Regions from separate parts of the Clostridium sp. Marseille-Q5894 genome, predicted to be linked through region 2. Evidence: a T-box and tRNA genes for the amino acid it is inferred to sense, from the RefSeq annotation. Region 2 holds a T-box; the other holds one or more tRNA genes.
The links. The T-box of region 2 lies ahead of alaS (alanine--tRNA ligase). A T-box ahead of a tRNA ligase gene usually reads a tRNA of that ligase, here a tRNA-Ala.
Positions count from the first base shown of each region.

Region 1: it encodes a tRNA-Ala, which carries the amino acid that the T-box ahead of alaS (alanine--tRNA ligase) is inferred to sense. The anticodon was not compared.

Region 1 is NZ_CAMPPT010000001.1:257,592-266,454, reverse strand. Features, by position in the region: gene OC535_RS01190 (DEAD/DEAH box helicase) at 1-2,170, shown strand, start outside; gene OC535_RS01185 (PTS sugar transporter subunit IIC) at 2,215-3,210, opposite strand; gene OC535_RS01180 (MATE family efflux transporter) at 3,212-4,573, opposite strand; gene OC535_RS01175 (putative ABC transporter permease) at 4,573-5,328, opposite strand; tRNA gene OC535_RS01170 (tRNA-Ala) at 5,387-5,462, opposite strand; tRNA gene OC535_RS01165 (tRNA-Ile) at 5,482-5,558, opposite strand; tRNA gene OC535_RS01160 (tRNA-Ile) at 5,581-5,657, opposite strand; gene OC535_RS01155 (IS30 family transposase) at 5,909-7,021, shown strand; gene OC535_RS01150 (IS256 family transposase) at 7,106-8,347, shown strand; gene OC535_RS01145 (putative ABC transporter permease) at 8,632-8,863, shown strand, end outside.
Region 2 is NZ_CAMPPT010000012.1:6,766-15,628, forward strand. Features, by position in the region: gene OC535_RS13800 (DUF1292 domain-containing protein) at 1-179, opposite strand, end outside; gene ruvX (Holliday junction resolvase RuvX) at 192-611, opposite strand; gene OC535_RS13810 (IreB family regulatory phosphoprotein) at 613-864, opposite strand; gene alaS (alanine--tRNA ligase) at 926-3,535, opposite strand; T-box leader at 3,574-3,769, opposite strand; gene recD2 (SF1B family DNA helicase RecD2) at 3,945-6,143, opposite strand; gene mnmA (tRNA 2-thiouridine(34) synthase MnmA) at 6,143-7,276, opposite strand; gene OC535_RS13830 (ROK family protein) at 7,342-8,262, opposite strand; gene OC535_RS13835 (RluA family pseudouridine synthase) at 8,324-8,863, opposite strand, start outside.

The DNA.
Region 1 (8,863 bases), on a different contig from region 2:
AAAATATATTATCGATCAGATATTACCATATATTTCTATTACAGGAGCAAATATCGATGACTATATGCCAAGCGTAATTACTTTATTAGCGTATATTGATTTAAATAATTTTGGCGATCTAACTATCAATTTAGAATATCGTGATGAAAATGGAAATATTTTATTTGACGGTAAATATATCGACAGTTATGAAACCAAACTTCCATTAAATGTTGATAAAGCTTTAGTGTTGATTGAAAATTATGCAAATTATGATGAATTAACTAAAATGTATCTAATCACAAATAATGATGAAGATGTTTATTATTTTATAAAAAATATTCTCCCTAAATTAAATCAATACTGTGAAGTATTCGTAAGCGAAGATATCAAAAATATCAACAAACCTAAAAATATCTCTTTGAATATAGGTATTCGATTGAAAAACGATTTACTAGAAATAGACTTAAACAGTATTAATGTTTCAAAAGATGAAATCCAAGAAATTCTTCATTCTATTCAAAGAAAAAAATCATATCACCGCCTAAAAAATGGTGATTTCATAAATCTAGAAGATAAAAGCTTAAGCGAAGCATATAGCCTAATCCAAGACTTAAATCTTAATGAAAATAATATTCAGGATGGCTCTATCTTAATCGATAAATCTAAAGCACTGTTCTTAAACCAATTATCCTTAGATCGAGATTCCATTAACTTTGAACGAAGTACACAGTTCAAAGAATTAATCGATAAATTGACTCATTGTAATAATAACAACTATCTTATCCCCCAATCGTATCAAAACATCCTAAGGGAATATCAATGCGAAGGCTATAAATGGATAAGAACTATGAGCGATTACGGATTTGGCGGAATCTTGGCTGATGATATGGGATTAGGTAAAACGCTTCAAATGATCACTGTTTTAGAAAACACTAGAACAAATGATAAAGTTAGTATTGTCATTACTCCTGCCACATTAATTCTAAATTGGCAAGATGAAATCAAAAAATTTTCTAATGATCTAAAAGTTTTATGCATTACTGGAACTTTACCTATACGTAAAAAATTAATCGAACAAATCAATGATTACGATGTTATAATTACTTCTTACGATTATTTAAGAAGAGATTATAATTTATATAAAGATCATTACTTTGAATATATTATTCTAGATGAAGCACAATACATTAAAAATCAAGCAACAAAAAACGCTAAAGCCGTTAAAGAACTAAACGGTATACATCGTTTTGCACTAACTGGTACACCAATTGAAAATTCTTTGGCTGAACTATGGTCAATATTTGATTTCTTAATGCCCAACTATTTATTTAGTTATAATTATTTTAAAGAACATTTTGAACGACCAATTATTCAAAATGAAGACAAAGAAATCCAACTGCGTTTAAAAAAGATGGTTGAACCATTTATTCTCAGAAGAACTAAACAAGATGTATTAGATGAATTACCAGACAAAATTGAAAACAATATCAAAATCGCTTTTTCTAAAGAAGAAGAAAACTTATATATCGCTAATCTAAGTCAAATAAACAGCAAATTAAAAACCGCCTTAGATATTGAACACGTTGATAAAATTCAAATTTTATCAATGATGACACGATTACGACAATTATGTTGTGAACCTAGAATATTGTATAAAGAAATCCAAGAACCTAGTTCTAAAATGAAAGCATGCCTGGATATCATCAAAAAAGCTAAAGAGAATAATCAAAAAGTTCTATTATTTTCTTCTTTTACAACTTCATTAGATTTAATTGAAAAAGAACTTCGTAACGAAGATATTTCTTATTATGTTTTAACAGGAGCAACAAATAAGATCAAACGACATCAATTAGTTAACGCCTTCCAAAACGATAACACTAATGTATTTTTGATTTCTTTAAAAGCCGGCGGTACAGGTCTAAATCTTACCGCAGCCTCTATCGTTATCCACTATGACCCATGGTGGAACATGTCGGCTCAAAATCAGGCGACTGATCGCGCTTATCGCATTGGTCAAACAAATAATGTTCAAGTATATAAATTAATTATGAAAAATAGTATTGAAGAAAAAATTCAAAAACTTCAAGAACAAAAACAAGATTTATCTAATATCTTTATCGAAAACAATAACGGCAGTATCACTAAAATGTCTACAAATGATATTATTGCGTTATTTTCAACTGATTAACACAAAAGAAGCAACATTATATGCTGCTTCTTTTTTATATTCAATTAAAACTGTTTCAATTTCAAATCTCCGCTCTTTATCAAAGCACATTTCTTTAACATTTTATAACTAGTCCAAGAAATAAAAGCTGGTGCAATTATATCAATAACAATAACCGGAATCCAATAACTACTTCCCATTACATTAATCGCTTCTAATATTCCAACTAACCCAGCCATTCCCATTCCAGAACCAACTGGTGTGCATGAGATATTTAATACACAAGTCGATATCGGAGCAATAATGATACTAGCAATAATTGGTGGAATCCAAATAATTGGTTTTTGAACAATATTTTTAAACTGCAGCATACTCGTTCCAATCGCAATTGCAATCACTTCTCCAATATCATTATCCTCTATTGACATCATCGCAAAACCAATCATTTGAGCACAACATCCTGCCAAAGCAGCACCAGCCGCCAAACCATTTAATCCCAGCATCACCCCAATTGCCGCACTAGAAATCGGTGCCGTTAAAGCCATTCCCATCAAAACTGCAACTACAATTGACATTAAAATTGGCTGCATATTTACACCTTGGTTAATCAAATCACCAATTCCTAAAATCAATTTCGTTAAATATGGTCCAACAATAATTGTAATTATCCCGGCTACAATAATCGCAGTAAAAGGTACCAGTAAAATATCTATCGGTGTTTTTCCTTGAACAAAACGAGTTATTTCGATTGCACCAATTACCGCAACATACGCCGCTATAGGATTACCTGTCGTCGCTGCACTGCCATTAAAAGTTCCTGCACCAATACTTCCTGCAATAATAGCCGCAATCAGATTTAATCCTTTAGCGTCCACCGCACAACCAATTCCTACACCAATTGCCGGTCCCATCAGATACGTTGCTGTTTGCCCCCATGCAGTTAGCTCATTAATTTGCGTAAAGCTTCCTAACTGTTTTAAAATCGTTCCAATTATCAAACTGCAAAAAAAGCCATATGCCATTCCATTAAGCGTTTTAATAAAATAATTTTCTTTTTTCATTCTACTCTCCTACTACTACAATATTTTTGACCCAACGCTCTTTTTTCAAAAAATATATCGCAATTATTAATTTAATAAAATCTAAACTTTCCACGATCATATACAAAGTAACTAATGGTAGCTCCGTAAACATTGATAACAACGTTGAAACCAATACATTTACCAGCCATAAAAAACCACTATCCATGATCATTGTGCTTAAAGCATCACCACCAGCCCTCAATATAAAGAAGATACACACATTAAAAGCATATACATTAATTATTATCGACTTTATTCTAAGCAAGGCTACGATCGTTTCCTTTATCGAAACATCTACATTATATAAATTCGGTACAAAAGGTGCTGCCAAAAAACAGCAGGTTCCAACTACCAAAGAAACCATTAGTGAAAAACACAATAATTTTCTAGCATTATCCTTAGCTTCATCGAGTTGATCAGCACCTAATTTATTTCCAATCATAATCGACACAGCTGAAGATAATCCCCCAAAAGCAATAAACATAATATTAGAAACTGTATCTACGACAGATATAGAAGCAACTAAATATTCATCACATCTAATATATGATTTAAAAACCATTGCTTGTCCAACAGAAAATAAAATTTCATTTAAAGTCAACGGAATAGCTTTATGAACAATATTAACAAGCAAATCCGTATTAATATGCAATAATCCATTTAAATCAAATTTAAAGAAATGTCGTTTCTTTATCAACACCATTAAATAAATGGTCATTTCTACTAATCTTGCAATCAATGTTGCAATAGCTGCCCCTTGAATTCCCATTTTAGGCAATCCAAAATGCCCAAAAATCAAACAATAATTTAATAATGTATTTGTAAGTACCGCAACAGTCCCTACTTTTAATTGAATTTTATTGATTCCAACTGCTCTTAACGCCATCATACAAGTAAAAGAGATTCCAAAAGGAACATACGTAAATTTTGCAATCTTAAGATAAGCAACGGCTTCTTCAACAATTACTGGTGTTTGTGAAAAAAGCTGGATCGCAAACTTAGGAACTACAAATAATAATAAAGAAAAAAATATAGCCGCCCCAAGCGAAAAAACCATATTTATATTAAAAACTTCCTGACATTTATTCTTTTTCTTTGCACCATAAAATTGAGCAATATAAATTCCTGCAGCACCACATAACCCAAATAAAATCGAATTCATAATCAAAAAGAAACGATTCGCTACCGTTACAGAAGTTAACGCAATATTACCAACACTACCAATCATAACATTATCAATCAAATTAACAAAAGTAGTAATAAACTGCTGTCCCATTATCGGAAGTGCAATCGTCGTTACTTCTTTATAAAATTGTTTTGTCCCAAAATATTTTTTCAACACTAATCATCACCTCGCTTCTTTTTTATTATTTGTGGGAACGCTCTAATCAAACGCCGATGACGATATTTAAACAATTTCTCCTTTTTCAATAATGTTTTTAATAACAATTGTTGTTTTCGCCATTCAAGACCTTTTTTCTCTAATTTTTCTAAAGTTTTAGCATGTCCTCTTTCTAATTCAGCAATAATTTTTTCTTCCCGCTCTTCTAAAATCTGTTTTACAAGATCCAGCTTCTTCTCTATATCTAAAGCAATGTGCGTAGATATGATCGTATCAAAGATAAAGCCGATCGTTAAAATACCGCTAATAATAAATAATATATTTTCATTAACTTTTAACAACTCTTTAGTAAAAAAAGGCTGAATATAATTTATCGCCACAACACTAAATAAACCAAAACAAAGAAATCCCTCTAAACAAACTCGTCCATTTATATTAAATGCCTTTTGACTATAATCCCACCAGCGTCGATGAAATAACTTTTCCATAACAAATGAAGTAAGATATTCCAGTAAACAAGCAACGACACCACTACTTAAAAATAAAACATGAATTGGGTAACTAATTTGATGTATATCAAACAAAATAATTACTAACATTGCTCCAAAACCATAAATCGGTATCCATGGGCCATTTAAAAAACCTCTATTATAAGGCACTTCTTTTCTTGCCAGTGGCAAAATAATAGATTCCCAAACCCAACCCATAAAGCTATATATATAAAAAGATACAATCAAAATTATTACATGATTCATCATATTTTTCTCCTTAAAATAATTAAAAAGCCTGCCTAAGCAGACTAAATATTCAAATTGGTGGAGCCTAGCGGGATCGAACCGCTGACCCCCTGCGTGCAAGGCAGGTGCTCTCCCAGCTGAGCTAAGGCCCCAATTAACTATAAATATATATGGTGGGCCTGAATGGATTTGAACCATCGACCTCACCCTTATCAGGGGTGCGCTCTAACCAACTGAGCTACAGGCCCATATATTATTGCAATTAATTAATGGTGGGCCTGAATGGATTTGAACCATCGACCTCACCCTTATCAGGGGTGCGCTCTAACCAACTGAGCTACAGGCCCATCAATCGACTGCCAAGATATAATAACACACATATTTTTAATCGTCAATAGTTTAATTATATTTTTTGACAAAAATATAAACTGTGTATTGTAAAATGAAACTGGAATTAAGGTAATGTAATGATTGGCTAGCCAATCATTACATTTCGCCGCCAACTCCCTCTAGTCTCAATTTTTAATTTTTTACATGAAAAATGTTCATAGAAGTCGTATTATTTTAGTCGACCAAAACCTAATAAAGGAGACTCTCTATGAACACTTATACTATATCACAAAAATCTAAAAATAAACACCTTCAGTTTTTTCATTATGAATTTATTGTTAATGAACTTATTCGTTTTAACGCTCTGCATTCTGGTCATAAGCGTAATATCGGTAAAACTCAATTCATTCATTATTTGGCTGTTTCTGTTGGTACTTCTGTCTCTAATGTCTATTCTATCATTAAGGATGCCACTATCACTGTTAGAGATACCTATCTTAATGAACGTACTGAACTTTCTGCTTTGGCTGCCTTTGAAAAAAGATCTAAGATCCATAAGACCCCTAACAATTCTAAACTTCATAAGGCTCATGATTTTATCACTCTCGTTGAAAATGAAATGAAATCAAATAGACTTTCCTCTGTTGATGAGACTATCAATTATCTTCGCCTTCATGAAAAAGATAAAATTAAAAATATGGTAACTGTTTCTACTAAGACTTTCTATAATTACATACACGAAGGAAAAGTTTCGATAAAACCAATTGATCTGCCTAGAATGCTAAGAAGAAAGACGAAAAAGAACTGGAAAACTTATATCCCTAAAAGACAGAAGGGAACTTCTATCATGGAAAGACCTGAAAGCGTTGATACAAGAGAGGAATTTGGTCACTGGGAAGGTGATCTTGTCACTGGTCCAAGAGATGGACAAAATGGTGCCTATTTGACCCTGATTGAAAGAAAAACAAGATTCTATTATATGATTCCTATTACATCAAAATCTTCTAAAAAAGTTTATATGCAGATCAATAAGCTTCATAAATTTTATAGTGACGATTTTAAGAAAATATTCAGATCCATTACATTCGATAATGGAAATGAATTTGCCAGATGGAAGGATATGGAAAAGAAACCAGGATCAAAAGAACAGCGTACAAAGATTTATTTTGGGAGACCATATCATTCATGTGATAGGGCATCAAATGAAAACTGCAATGGACTTATAAGATATTTTATAAAGAAAGGAACTGATATTAATACAATAGATAAAGAAAAAACATTAGATATTAATCAAAAAATCAATCAAAAGAAAAGGAAGATACTTGGTTATCTTCCTGCAGAACAGCTATTTGTCAAAGAAACTGGCGGGAGTGTAAAATAAAGTGTGTAAGTAAGTAATATGTGTTATATTACTGCTACACACTTTTCTTATTATCAAAATTAAAAATATGGAGGTTAATGAAATATGGCAAGAATAAAAAGAGATCCAAAAACAGTAGCTTTGGCTCAACAAATTATTGATACTTATAATCCACAATCAGCACAGGATATGGATGAAGCTTTAAAAGATATTTTTGGACCATTATTTGAATCAATGCTTCAGGGAGAAATGAACAACCATCTTGGTTATGCATCTAACAGTAAAGAAGAAAAAAAGACATTAAACAGAAGAAATGGTTATTCTCCTAAAAAAATAAAAACATCAAGAGGAGAATTAGATATTAATATACCTAGAGACAGGGAGGCATCTTTTGAACCGCAAATTATTCCTAAGAGAACGAGAGATGTTTCGGACATTGAAAATAAAGTCATCTCAATGTATGCAAAAGGAATGTCTCAAAGAGATATATCAACCACAATTGAAGATATCTATGGATTTTCGGTTTCTCATGAAATGATTTCCGATATAACCGATGCTATCATTCCTGAACTGGAAAACTGGCAAAACCGACCACTATCTCAATGTTATGCATTCTTGTTTGTTGACTGTTTATATGTGACAGTAAGAAATGATTATGAGGTAAAGGAATATGCTGTATATGCTGTTTTAGGCTATGACATCAATGGAAACAAGGAAATACTGGGGTTATGGTTAAACGAGACAGAAAGCAAGCATAAATGGATGCAGATTTTTGATGAAATCAAAGCGAGAGGTGTGGAAGATGTTTTCTTTATATCTATGGATGGTGTTAGTGGACTTGAAGATGGTGCGAAAGCAATATTTCCCAATGTTGTGGTACAAAGATGTATTGTCCACCTTATAAGGAATTCTATTAAATATGTCCCAAGCAAGGATTATAAGCGATTTACACAATCATTGAAAAAAGTTTATGGAGCTCCTAGTTTAAAGGCGGCCAAAAACGCATTTGAAACATTCAAGAATGAGTGGAAACAATATCCGGGAGCAGTTGATGTATGGGAAAGGAACATTCATCATGTAGAACAGCTGTTTGATTATGGATCAGCCATCAGAAAAGTTATGTATACAACCAATGCAATTGAAAGTGTCAATTCAAGTTTTAGAAAGGTCATAAAAAAAGGAGCATTTCCAAATGAGACAGCGGTATTAAAAGTGTTATATTTAAGAGTTCTTGAATTATCGAAAAAATGGTCAGGTGGGCGTGTATCAAATTGGGCAATGGTTATGAATCAATTAATGATGGATGATAGATTTTCAACAAGAATCCAAAAATATTTAGAAAAATAAAATGACCTATATATACTCGATATAAGTCATTTCTATAGTTCTTTGACAATTTAATAAAATTACTTACACAAATTTCTTGACATTCCCGAACTGGCTAAAATTGGTATAACTAAAAATACGATTTTCTATAAAAATTAGAACTTTTTTATCTTATTTCCACTCTCTGCTTGCAATTCGGGCAAAAATATAAACTCTTTTTACTCCTTTATTATCACAACATAAAGTTTTAATACAATTTTGCATATTTTTTATTTTTTTTCATAATTATATTACAGGAGGTAATAATGGTAAAATTTGCTATATACACTTTTTTAGGTTTTATTATGGAATCTATATATGTATCTATTTTAGAACGTAAGATATATTTTTCAGGGTTATTAAAAGGACCTTTCATTCCTATATACGGTTTTGGAGCACTATTGATTTTAAAGACCGTTCCCTATTATCAAAATAATTTCGACACATTTTTTTATTCTCTAATTTGTTGTACTGCATTAGAATATCTGACACATTATT
Region 2 (8,863 bases):
ATTGGGTATAATTTTCCTTCATCATCATAAATCGATGCAAAAACACTTGGTTCTTCAGCTAACGAATCATAGTATAAAACGTATTGCTTACCTAATTCATCATTATTAAAAGTAAATAATACTTCAAACTCTTTTTCATTTCCTTGATCGTCAATTACTTGGATTTTATTTGCTTCCATTAAATTTCCTTTCTAATTAGCATCTAAATAGCCCTGTAATATTGCTACCGCTGCCATTTTATCAATTACTTTTTTTCTCTTTTTTCTAGAAACATCAGCAAAAATCAATTGATCCTGCGCTATTTTTGTAGTTAAACGCTCATCAACTAAAACAACATTTAACCCCGCCACTTTTTTTTCTAACATTTCTTTAAATTTAATTGAAATCTCAGCTCTTATTCCTAAATCACCATTCATATGCTTTGGTAATCCTAACACTACAGTTTTGATGTTATTTTTGTCAATTATATCTTTAATATAATCAGCTGCTTTTTCATATTCATCTTCAGCAAAACGATATGTTTCAACGCCATGAGCTATCATTCCTAATGCATCACTCATGGCAATACCACATGTCCTTGAGCCTAAATCTAATCCTAATACACGTTCCATCCTATTTCTCCAAATACGATTTAACTAATTCTTCGATGATTTCATCACGCTCGATTTGTTGAATGATATTTCTAGCATTTTTATGACTAGAGATATACGCAGGGTCATTAGAGATTAAATAACCTGCAATCTGATGTACTGCATTATATCCTCTTTCGTTTAAAGCATCTATTACCGTTTGAAGATTGCTGCGAATCATCTCACGACGCATATCCTCAGAACTAAATACTTTTGTTTTTGTTAAATCATGCATATTATTCGACCTCCTTTTAAGGTTACACCTATATCATCATTTTACACTAATTATAAGTAAATTAAAAGAAATTTTTAAGTTCTTCTTTAATACAAATAACTTTTTTATTGATTGGACAACCACCTTGAGCAAAATCCGGTTTTCCGCCACCACGTCCTGCTACTACAGCATTTATTTTTTTAACAATATCGCCAGCTTTGAAACCATTAGCAACATAATCTTTAGTCACCCCAACATAATATGAACATTTATCTTCAAACTGTGATACTAAAATTACTATTCCCGAATCAATTTTATCCCTAAAATCAAAAGTTAACTGTTTTGCTTTAGCACTTTCTAAAGTTTCTTCGACAAATAATACTTTGACCCCATTGATTTCTTGAATATCATTAACTTTACTAGCTGCATTTAAAGCATTCAATTTAGCATTTAAAGTCTCTACTTCTTTTTTAACAGCAGCTAATTCTTCATTTAAAGCACTAACTTTATTTACTACTTCTTTACGATTTTTTAATTTCAAAAGATTACTGATAGTATCTATTGTTTCCTTTTCTTGAACTAAAGCTTCATAAGCGCTTTTACCAGTGATTGCTTCAATTCTGCGTACGCCACTACCAACACTTTCTTCAGTTTCAATTTTAAATAAACCAATATTAGCACTGTTAGCTACGTGACAGCCTCCACATAACTCTTTTGAAAAATCACCTACAGAAACAACACGCACAGTATCACCATATTTTTCATCAAACAGAGCCATTGCTCCACTTGATAAAGCTTCTTCTTTAGACATGTTGACGATTTCGACATCTATTCCTTGGAAAATAACATTATTTACTTTTTCTTCAACTGCTTTGATCTGTTCGTTTGAAATCTTTTCAAAATGAGTAAAATCAAATCTCAAACGATTATCATCAACATATGAACCAGCTTGATTGATATGACTACCAACAACCTCTTTTAAAGCTGCCTGTAATAAATGCGTAGCTGTATGATTAGCAATAATTTTATTACGTTTTACTTTATCGATTTCTAATGTTAAAACATCACCAACACTAATTGTCCCTTCTTCAACTTTAACAAAATGTAAATGCTGTTGATTAGGAGCTTTTAACACATTGATTACACTTGCTTTACAATTATCATTATAAATTATTCCTGTATCTGCACATTGACCACCCATTTCAGCATAAAAAGTTGTATCATCAAAAATAATTTCACCATAATCATCTAAAACATCTGTTTTAACACCATCTTTAAATATCCCAATAACTACACCGTTAATATTTGTCTGATCATATTCAAAAGTTGAAGGCAGATCAAAAGCCATTAAATCAGGTTTTTGACTAGCCATTGATTCATTATCCTCACGAGCACCACGAGATCTTTCCCGCTGAATCTTTAATTCTTCTTTAAATCCTTCTTCATCAACCTTTAAACCTGACTCTTCAGCAATTTCCAATGTTAACTCAAATGGAAAACCATATGTATCATATAATTTAAAAGCATCTTTACCACTAATAGTACCATCGCTATTTTTAGCAATTAAACTGCTTAATAATTTTTCACCATTTGATAACGTCTTATGAAAAGCTTCTTCTTCTTTCTTAACTAAATCACTAATATAACTAACTTTTTCTGGTAAATAATCATAGAATTCTTTCATTACATCACTAACAACAGCTACTAAATTATACATAAAAGCTTGTTCAATACCAATTTGTTTACCATATCTTACAGCTCTTCTTAAAATTCTTCTTAATACATAACCTCTTCCAGCATTATCAAATAATGCTCCATCAGCTAAAGCAAAAGTAACTGTACGAATATGATCAGCAATCACGCGATATGCCATCTTATTTTCACGATAACTTACATTTGCTAGTTTTTCAGCTTCATGAATGATCGGTAAAAAGAAATCAGTATCAAAATTAGTTTCTCCATCCTGAATGATACTTGTAATTCTCTCTAAGCCCATTCCTGTATCAATATTTTTTTGTGGCAATTCTTGATAATCTTCTCGCGCAATTCCTTCTTGTGAATTATATTGTGAAAAAACAAGATTCCAAATTTCAATATAACGATCATTTTCTAATTCTTCATAAAATAATTTTAATCCTAAACCTTCAGGATCATATTTTTCACCACGATCATAAAAGATTTCTGAATCTGGTCCACATGGTCCTTCACCAATTTCCCAGAAATTTCCTGGGGTTTTTAACATATGACTAGGATCAACACCTTTAACATCGACCCAATAGTTATATGCTTCATCATCATGATCATGAACAGTAATATATAGTTTATCTTTTTCAAAAGCAAACCATTTTTCATCTGTTAATAGTTCCCAAGCAAAATCAATAGCTTCTTTTTTAAAATAGTCACCAATTGAAAAGTTTCCTAACATTTCAAAGAAAGTATGATGACGTGCTGTTTTACCAACATTTTCAATATCGTTAGTACGAATTGATTTTTGAGCATTGGTAATGCGGGGATTTTCAGGTTTTATAGTTCCATCAAAATATTTTTTTATTGCTGCTACTCCAGCATTGATCCAAAGTAATGTTGGATCGTCATTTGGAATTAATGAATGACTTGGTTCAACTTTATGACCTTTGCTTTCAAAAAAATCCAAAAACATTTTTCTTACTTGATTTCCAGTTAATTGTTTCATTTTCTTCTCCTTATCCAATATAAAAAGCCGCTCCTAATTCTAGGAACGACTTTGATCGCGGTACCATCCTAGTTCATGAATAAATCATGCCCTCATTTAGCTAGTAACGCAGCTTACACGGTAATTATTAATTACTCTCCAAAGTAGCTTTCCTATAAACATGCTTAGTATTTTCACCAGCCATACTATCTCTTAAAACATCTTTACAGTACTCTTCTTTTTCAACGATTTACCAAATTATAAACTATCCATATTTATTTTTCAAGTCTCATCTTACATCTTTGCTTTTAAATTATCCATCATATCTTCAACACATTCACACTCACTAAATAAAATCATCAGTGAAGCAACAGTTAAACCAATCAGTAATTTATTTCTTGCTAACATATTCTCACCTCAGTTTAGTTTGTCATGATTCTAAAAAATCATACACACTTAATTCTTTACTATTTTCAAAACGTTTTTTTAAAGTTGTTTTACGACGACCATCTTGATAATTATTAAGACCATGCATAAATGCTTTAGAATTCCCCAAAATAAAGAGAGATTGTTTAGCACGAGTTATTGCTGTATACAATAGATTACGTCTTAGCATAACATAATAATCAGATAATACTGCCATAATTACGATCTTAAACTCATTTCCCTGCGATTTATGAATCGACATACAGTATGCATGAGTGATCGTATTAAAATTTTGTGAAGTATATTCGACAATATTACCATCAAAATCAACTACTAAAGTATCTTGAAGATACTCAAAGTTATCTTTTCGACAGATTTCGATCAAAGTGCCGATATCACCATTAAAAACATCATCATCGGGACGATTTTTCAATTGTAGGATCTTATCTTTGATTCGATATTCGACACGGCCAACTTTGTAACTTTCACTAAATTCATCTTTAGGATTAAAAACATCCTGTAAAGCATCATTTAATGCATCGATTCCGGCAACACCTTGATACATTGGAACCAGCACCTGAATATCATTAACATCATATCCTTCATTCAAAGCCTTCTTTACGATTGTTTTAACATTTTTAACAACATCATAATTTAAACAGGGAAAGTAATTTATATCTCGATACTGATTAAAAATCGCCATATCTTCTATTTCATCATTAATAATACGATGAGCTAACTGGATGATTCCCGAATCTTTAGCTTGTCTAAAAATTTCATCTAGTTCAATCGTTTTTATCCCGGCTTCAATTAGATCCTGTAAAACATTTCCTGGGGCTACAGACGGTAACTGATGATGATCGCCAATAAATAATATTTTATTGATCTTTCGTCCCGCTTCAAATAACTTACTTAAAAGCAGGCAGTCAACCATCGAAAACTCATCAATGATCAAAACATCGATATCTAGAGGATTATTTTTATTCATTGCAAAAGTATTACTATGTAGATCCCATTTTAATAAACGATGAATCGTACAAGCATTGATTCCTGTTAATTCCATCAAACGTTTAGCGGCTCTTCCTGTAGGTGCTACTAAACCAATACGATCTTCTGGATATAAAGTCGTATAAACTTTTAATAAGGCTTGAACGATCGTTGTCTTACCGGTTCCGGGACCACCAGTTAAAATCATCACTGATGATTTTAAGAAATAATTTAATGCTTCTTTTTGTTTTAACGCATAAGTTATCCCTTGTTTTTTTTCATAATTTTTTAAAAGACGCTCTACTTCATCTTCATCAAATAATTCATCAGGTCGATTAATTCGTGCTTTTAAATATTTTGCGATATTTGTTTCGGCTTCATACATCTCATGATAATAATATCGTTCATCTTCTTTAATGATCAATCCTTCATCAATCAATTGTTCTAAATAATCATAAAAAATCGTTTCTTCAAGATTATAGATGATTTTCTTAAACATCTTTATGATTTCTTCAAGTAAACAATAGGTACTTCCAGTATTGAAACCATACTGTTTAATACTATAGACAATAGCTGCCTTGATTCGATTGGGATCATCTAAAGTTCCACCAGTTTTTAAAGCTAGATCATCTGCAGTCTTAAAACCGATCCCATCAATATCTTCAATCAATTGATAAGGATTATTTTGAAGGATCTCCAGGGTCTTTTCTTGATAAAAAGCCTGAATCAAACCTAAATTTTTTAAACTGATCCCATGGCCCATAAAAAACTGCATCACTTCTTGATCATAATCAGCATTAGTTAAAGTATCGTAAATGATATCGCGACGCTTTTCCGTCATTCCAATCACAAGATCGAGACTATGCTTATCTGCTTTGATCTTCGTTAAACAGTCTTCACCTAAACTATCAACGATCTGTTGAGCAAGTTTTTTACCGATTCCTTTAAACAATGGACTTGACAAGTATTTTACAATTTCATCATTTTCTTTAGCTAAAATAATTCGATACTCGTTTAATTTAAACTGTTTTCCATATTTAGGATGAATCTCATAATCACCAATAAATAGATATTTATCATAATCATTAAAATTATTCATATAGCCATTCATCGTAATTAATTTATCTTCCTGCTCAACTTCAATTAGAGCTACAATATAATTAGAAGATTCACTATAAAAGCGAATCTTCCTAATATAACCAGTATATTCAATCATTATAAATATTTGATCGGTTCACCATCTTTATAGACAGTATCGATCGTTCCTCCTCCCAAACAAACATCACCATCATAAAAGACTGCGGCCTGTCCTGGAGTCACTGCTTTTACCGGCTTATCAAAAGTTAAATAGACCGTCTTTTCATCAACAAACTCTAATTGAATTGGATTATCCATTTGCCGATATCTAAACTTAGCATTACAGTTGATCTTTTCAGTTGGCTTATTTGATGCAATCCAGTTTACATCAGTAATTAAAGCGCCTGAAGAATATAACCAGTCTTTTTGATCCCCCTGACATATATATAAAACATTTTTATCATAATCTTTGCCAACTACAAACCAGGCAGCTCCAGGTCCTCCAATTCCTAAACCTTTACGCTGACCGATCGTATAATACATGATACCTGAATGATCACCAATCACATCACCAGTTTCGATATCCACCATTTTCCCTGGCTGAGCTGGAATATAATTTTGTAAGAACTTTTTAAAATCACGCTCTCCAATAAAACAAATTCCGGTACTATCTTTTTTATCAGCTACTGGTAATTTTAATTCATGCGCAAGTCTGCGTACTTCCTGCTTATCAATTTCACCTAGCGGAAATAAAGAATTTTGCAATTGTTGTTGATTTAACTGACATAAAAAATAGCTTTGATCTTTATTATTATCTAATCCTTTAAGCATGATCGAATCTTTACCATCCTGATGAATCACTCGCGCATAATGTCCTGTTGCGATATAATCAGCATTCAATGTTTTAGCATAATCTAAAAACGCTTTAAATTTAATATGCTTATTACATAAAATATCTGGATTTGGCGTTCTCCCTTTACGATACTCATCTAAAAAATAAGTAAAAACATGATCCCAGTATTCCTTGATGAAATCTACTCGTTTTATTTTAATATCTAAGCATTTAGCAACAGCTTTAGCATCATTATAATCCTCTTCTTGAGGACAAATATCATTGTCATTAGTAGGATTACCTAAAATATCATTGTTCAACTGGCTATCCCAATTACGCATAAAAACGCCAATGACTTCATAACCTTGTTTTTTTAATAAATAAGCAGCTACTGCCGAATCAACACCACCACTTAATCCTAATACTACTCTTTTTGACATTCTCGTCACCTCACCTGCTTATAATAACATTTCTATAAAAAAAAAGAAAGAAAATTAATTCTTTCTTATTTTAGTCTTGACATTGGCAGCATTGCCGCTCCGATTGCCCCACAGTCTTCCAATTTAGTTGTCAATAAAGGAATATGTCCCTGCATTCCAACATGAATCTTTGAATTGAATTGTTCAACTAATTTATCATAGAAATAATCTTTTGATTTCATTACCCCACCACCGATAATAAAACAGTGAGGGTCTACAGTATGAGCAATATTTGCAAATAAAGTAGCTAACTGAGATACACATTCTTCAACGATGCTTTGAGCCTTCAAGTCACCTTCATCAGCTAATCTAAAAACATCGCCAGCATGATTTACTATATCTTCACCTAATAATTCTTTACCTTTTCTTGTAATTGCCGTTCCACTTGCCTCACCTTCAACAGCACCTGGATTCAAAGCACCAAATTTATAGCCATTATTTTTAACGATAATATTACCGATTTCTCCAGCGTGTCCACGGCCACCAGATACTAATTTACCATCAACGATAAAAGCTCCACCAATTCCTGTAGAAACCGTCACATAATAACAAGTTGGATAATTTTTTCCAGCTCCTAATAAGGCTTCGGCTAACCCTGCCACATTAGCATCATTATCAATAAATACTGGTAAATTAAAACGATCAGCCAGTTTATCACAAATTGGATAATTTTCAAATCCCGGTAAATTAGTAGCCATGATCATCGCTCCTTTTACCGTATCAACTGGCCCTGGTACACCAATTCCAATTCCACTGACACCTTTCATCCCACCACAAACAGTAGTATCCAAACTTTCAATTTGCCGAATGATTTTAGCACACACGTAATCTGGACCATTGTCTCTTTCAGTATTATCTTTTACTTCACTGTATGTTGTCCCATTTTCATCAACTAGTAAAGTACGGACATTTGTCCCACCTAAATCAATTCCAATAAAATATCTCATCTTATTCCTCCTGTAAGCATATAAATAATTATACAATAAAGCTGCTAGTATTAAAAGATATCTAGAATAAACTTTTTTCTATTTTTTTAAACAGCTCTGGCACAGGACAAATTATTTCCTTATCCTGTAAATAATCCAATACCCCAAATGTTTTGACAAACCTGATCTTATAAGCATGCAAAAGCTGATTATTCAATCCAAAACTTTTTTTAATTATTTTATTTAATTCAAAATCTCCATATTTACGGTCACCAATAACAGGATGATCGATACTAGCAAGATGAACTCTAATTTGATGCATTCGTCCCGTTACTAAAGTTACTTCTACTAAGCTATAACTATCATTACTTTTCAATGGTTTTACCAGCGTTTCCATCGTTAAAGCTCCGGGATGATCTTTATTCACTAATTTTACCTGCGCCTGATCTTCAAGTTTTATCATGTAGTTTTTTAAACTACGTTTTTGATTTAATTTTCCTTTACAAATCGTCAAATAACTTTTTTCAATACAATGTCTTTGTTTGATCATTTCATTTAAACATTGTAAAGCCGCTAAAGTTTTACCAAAGATAACGATTCCACTCGTATTACGATCTAAACG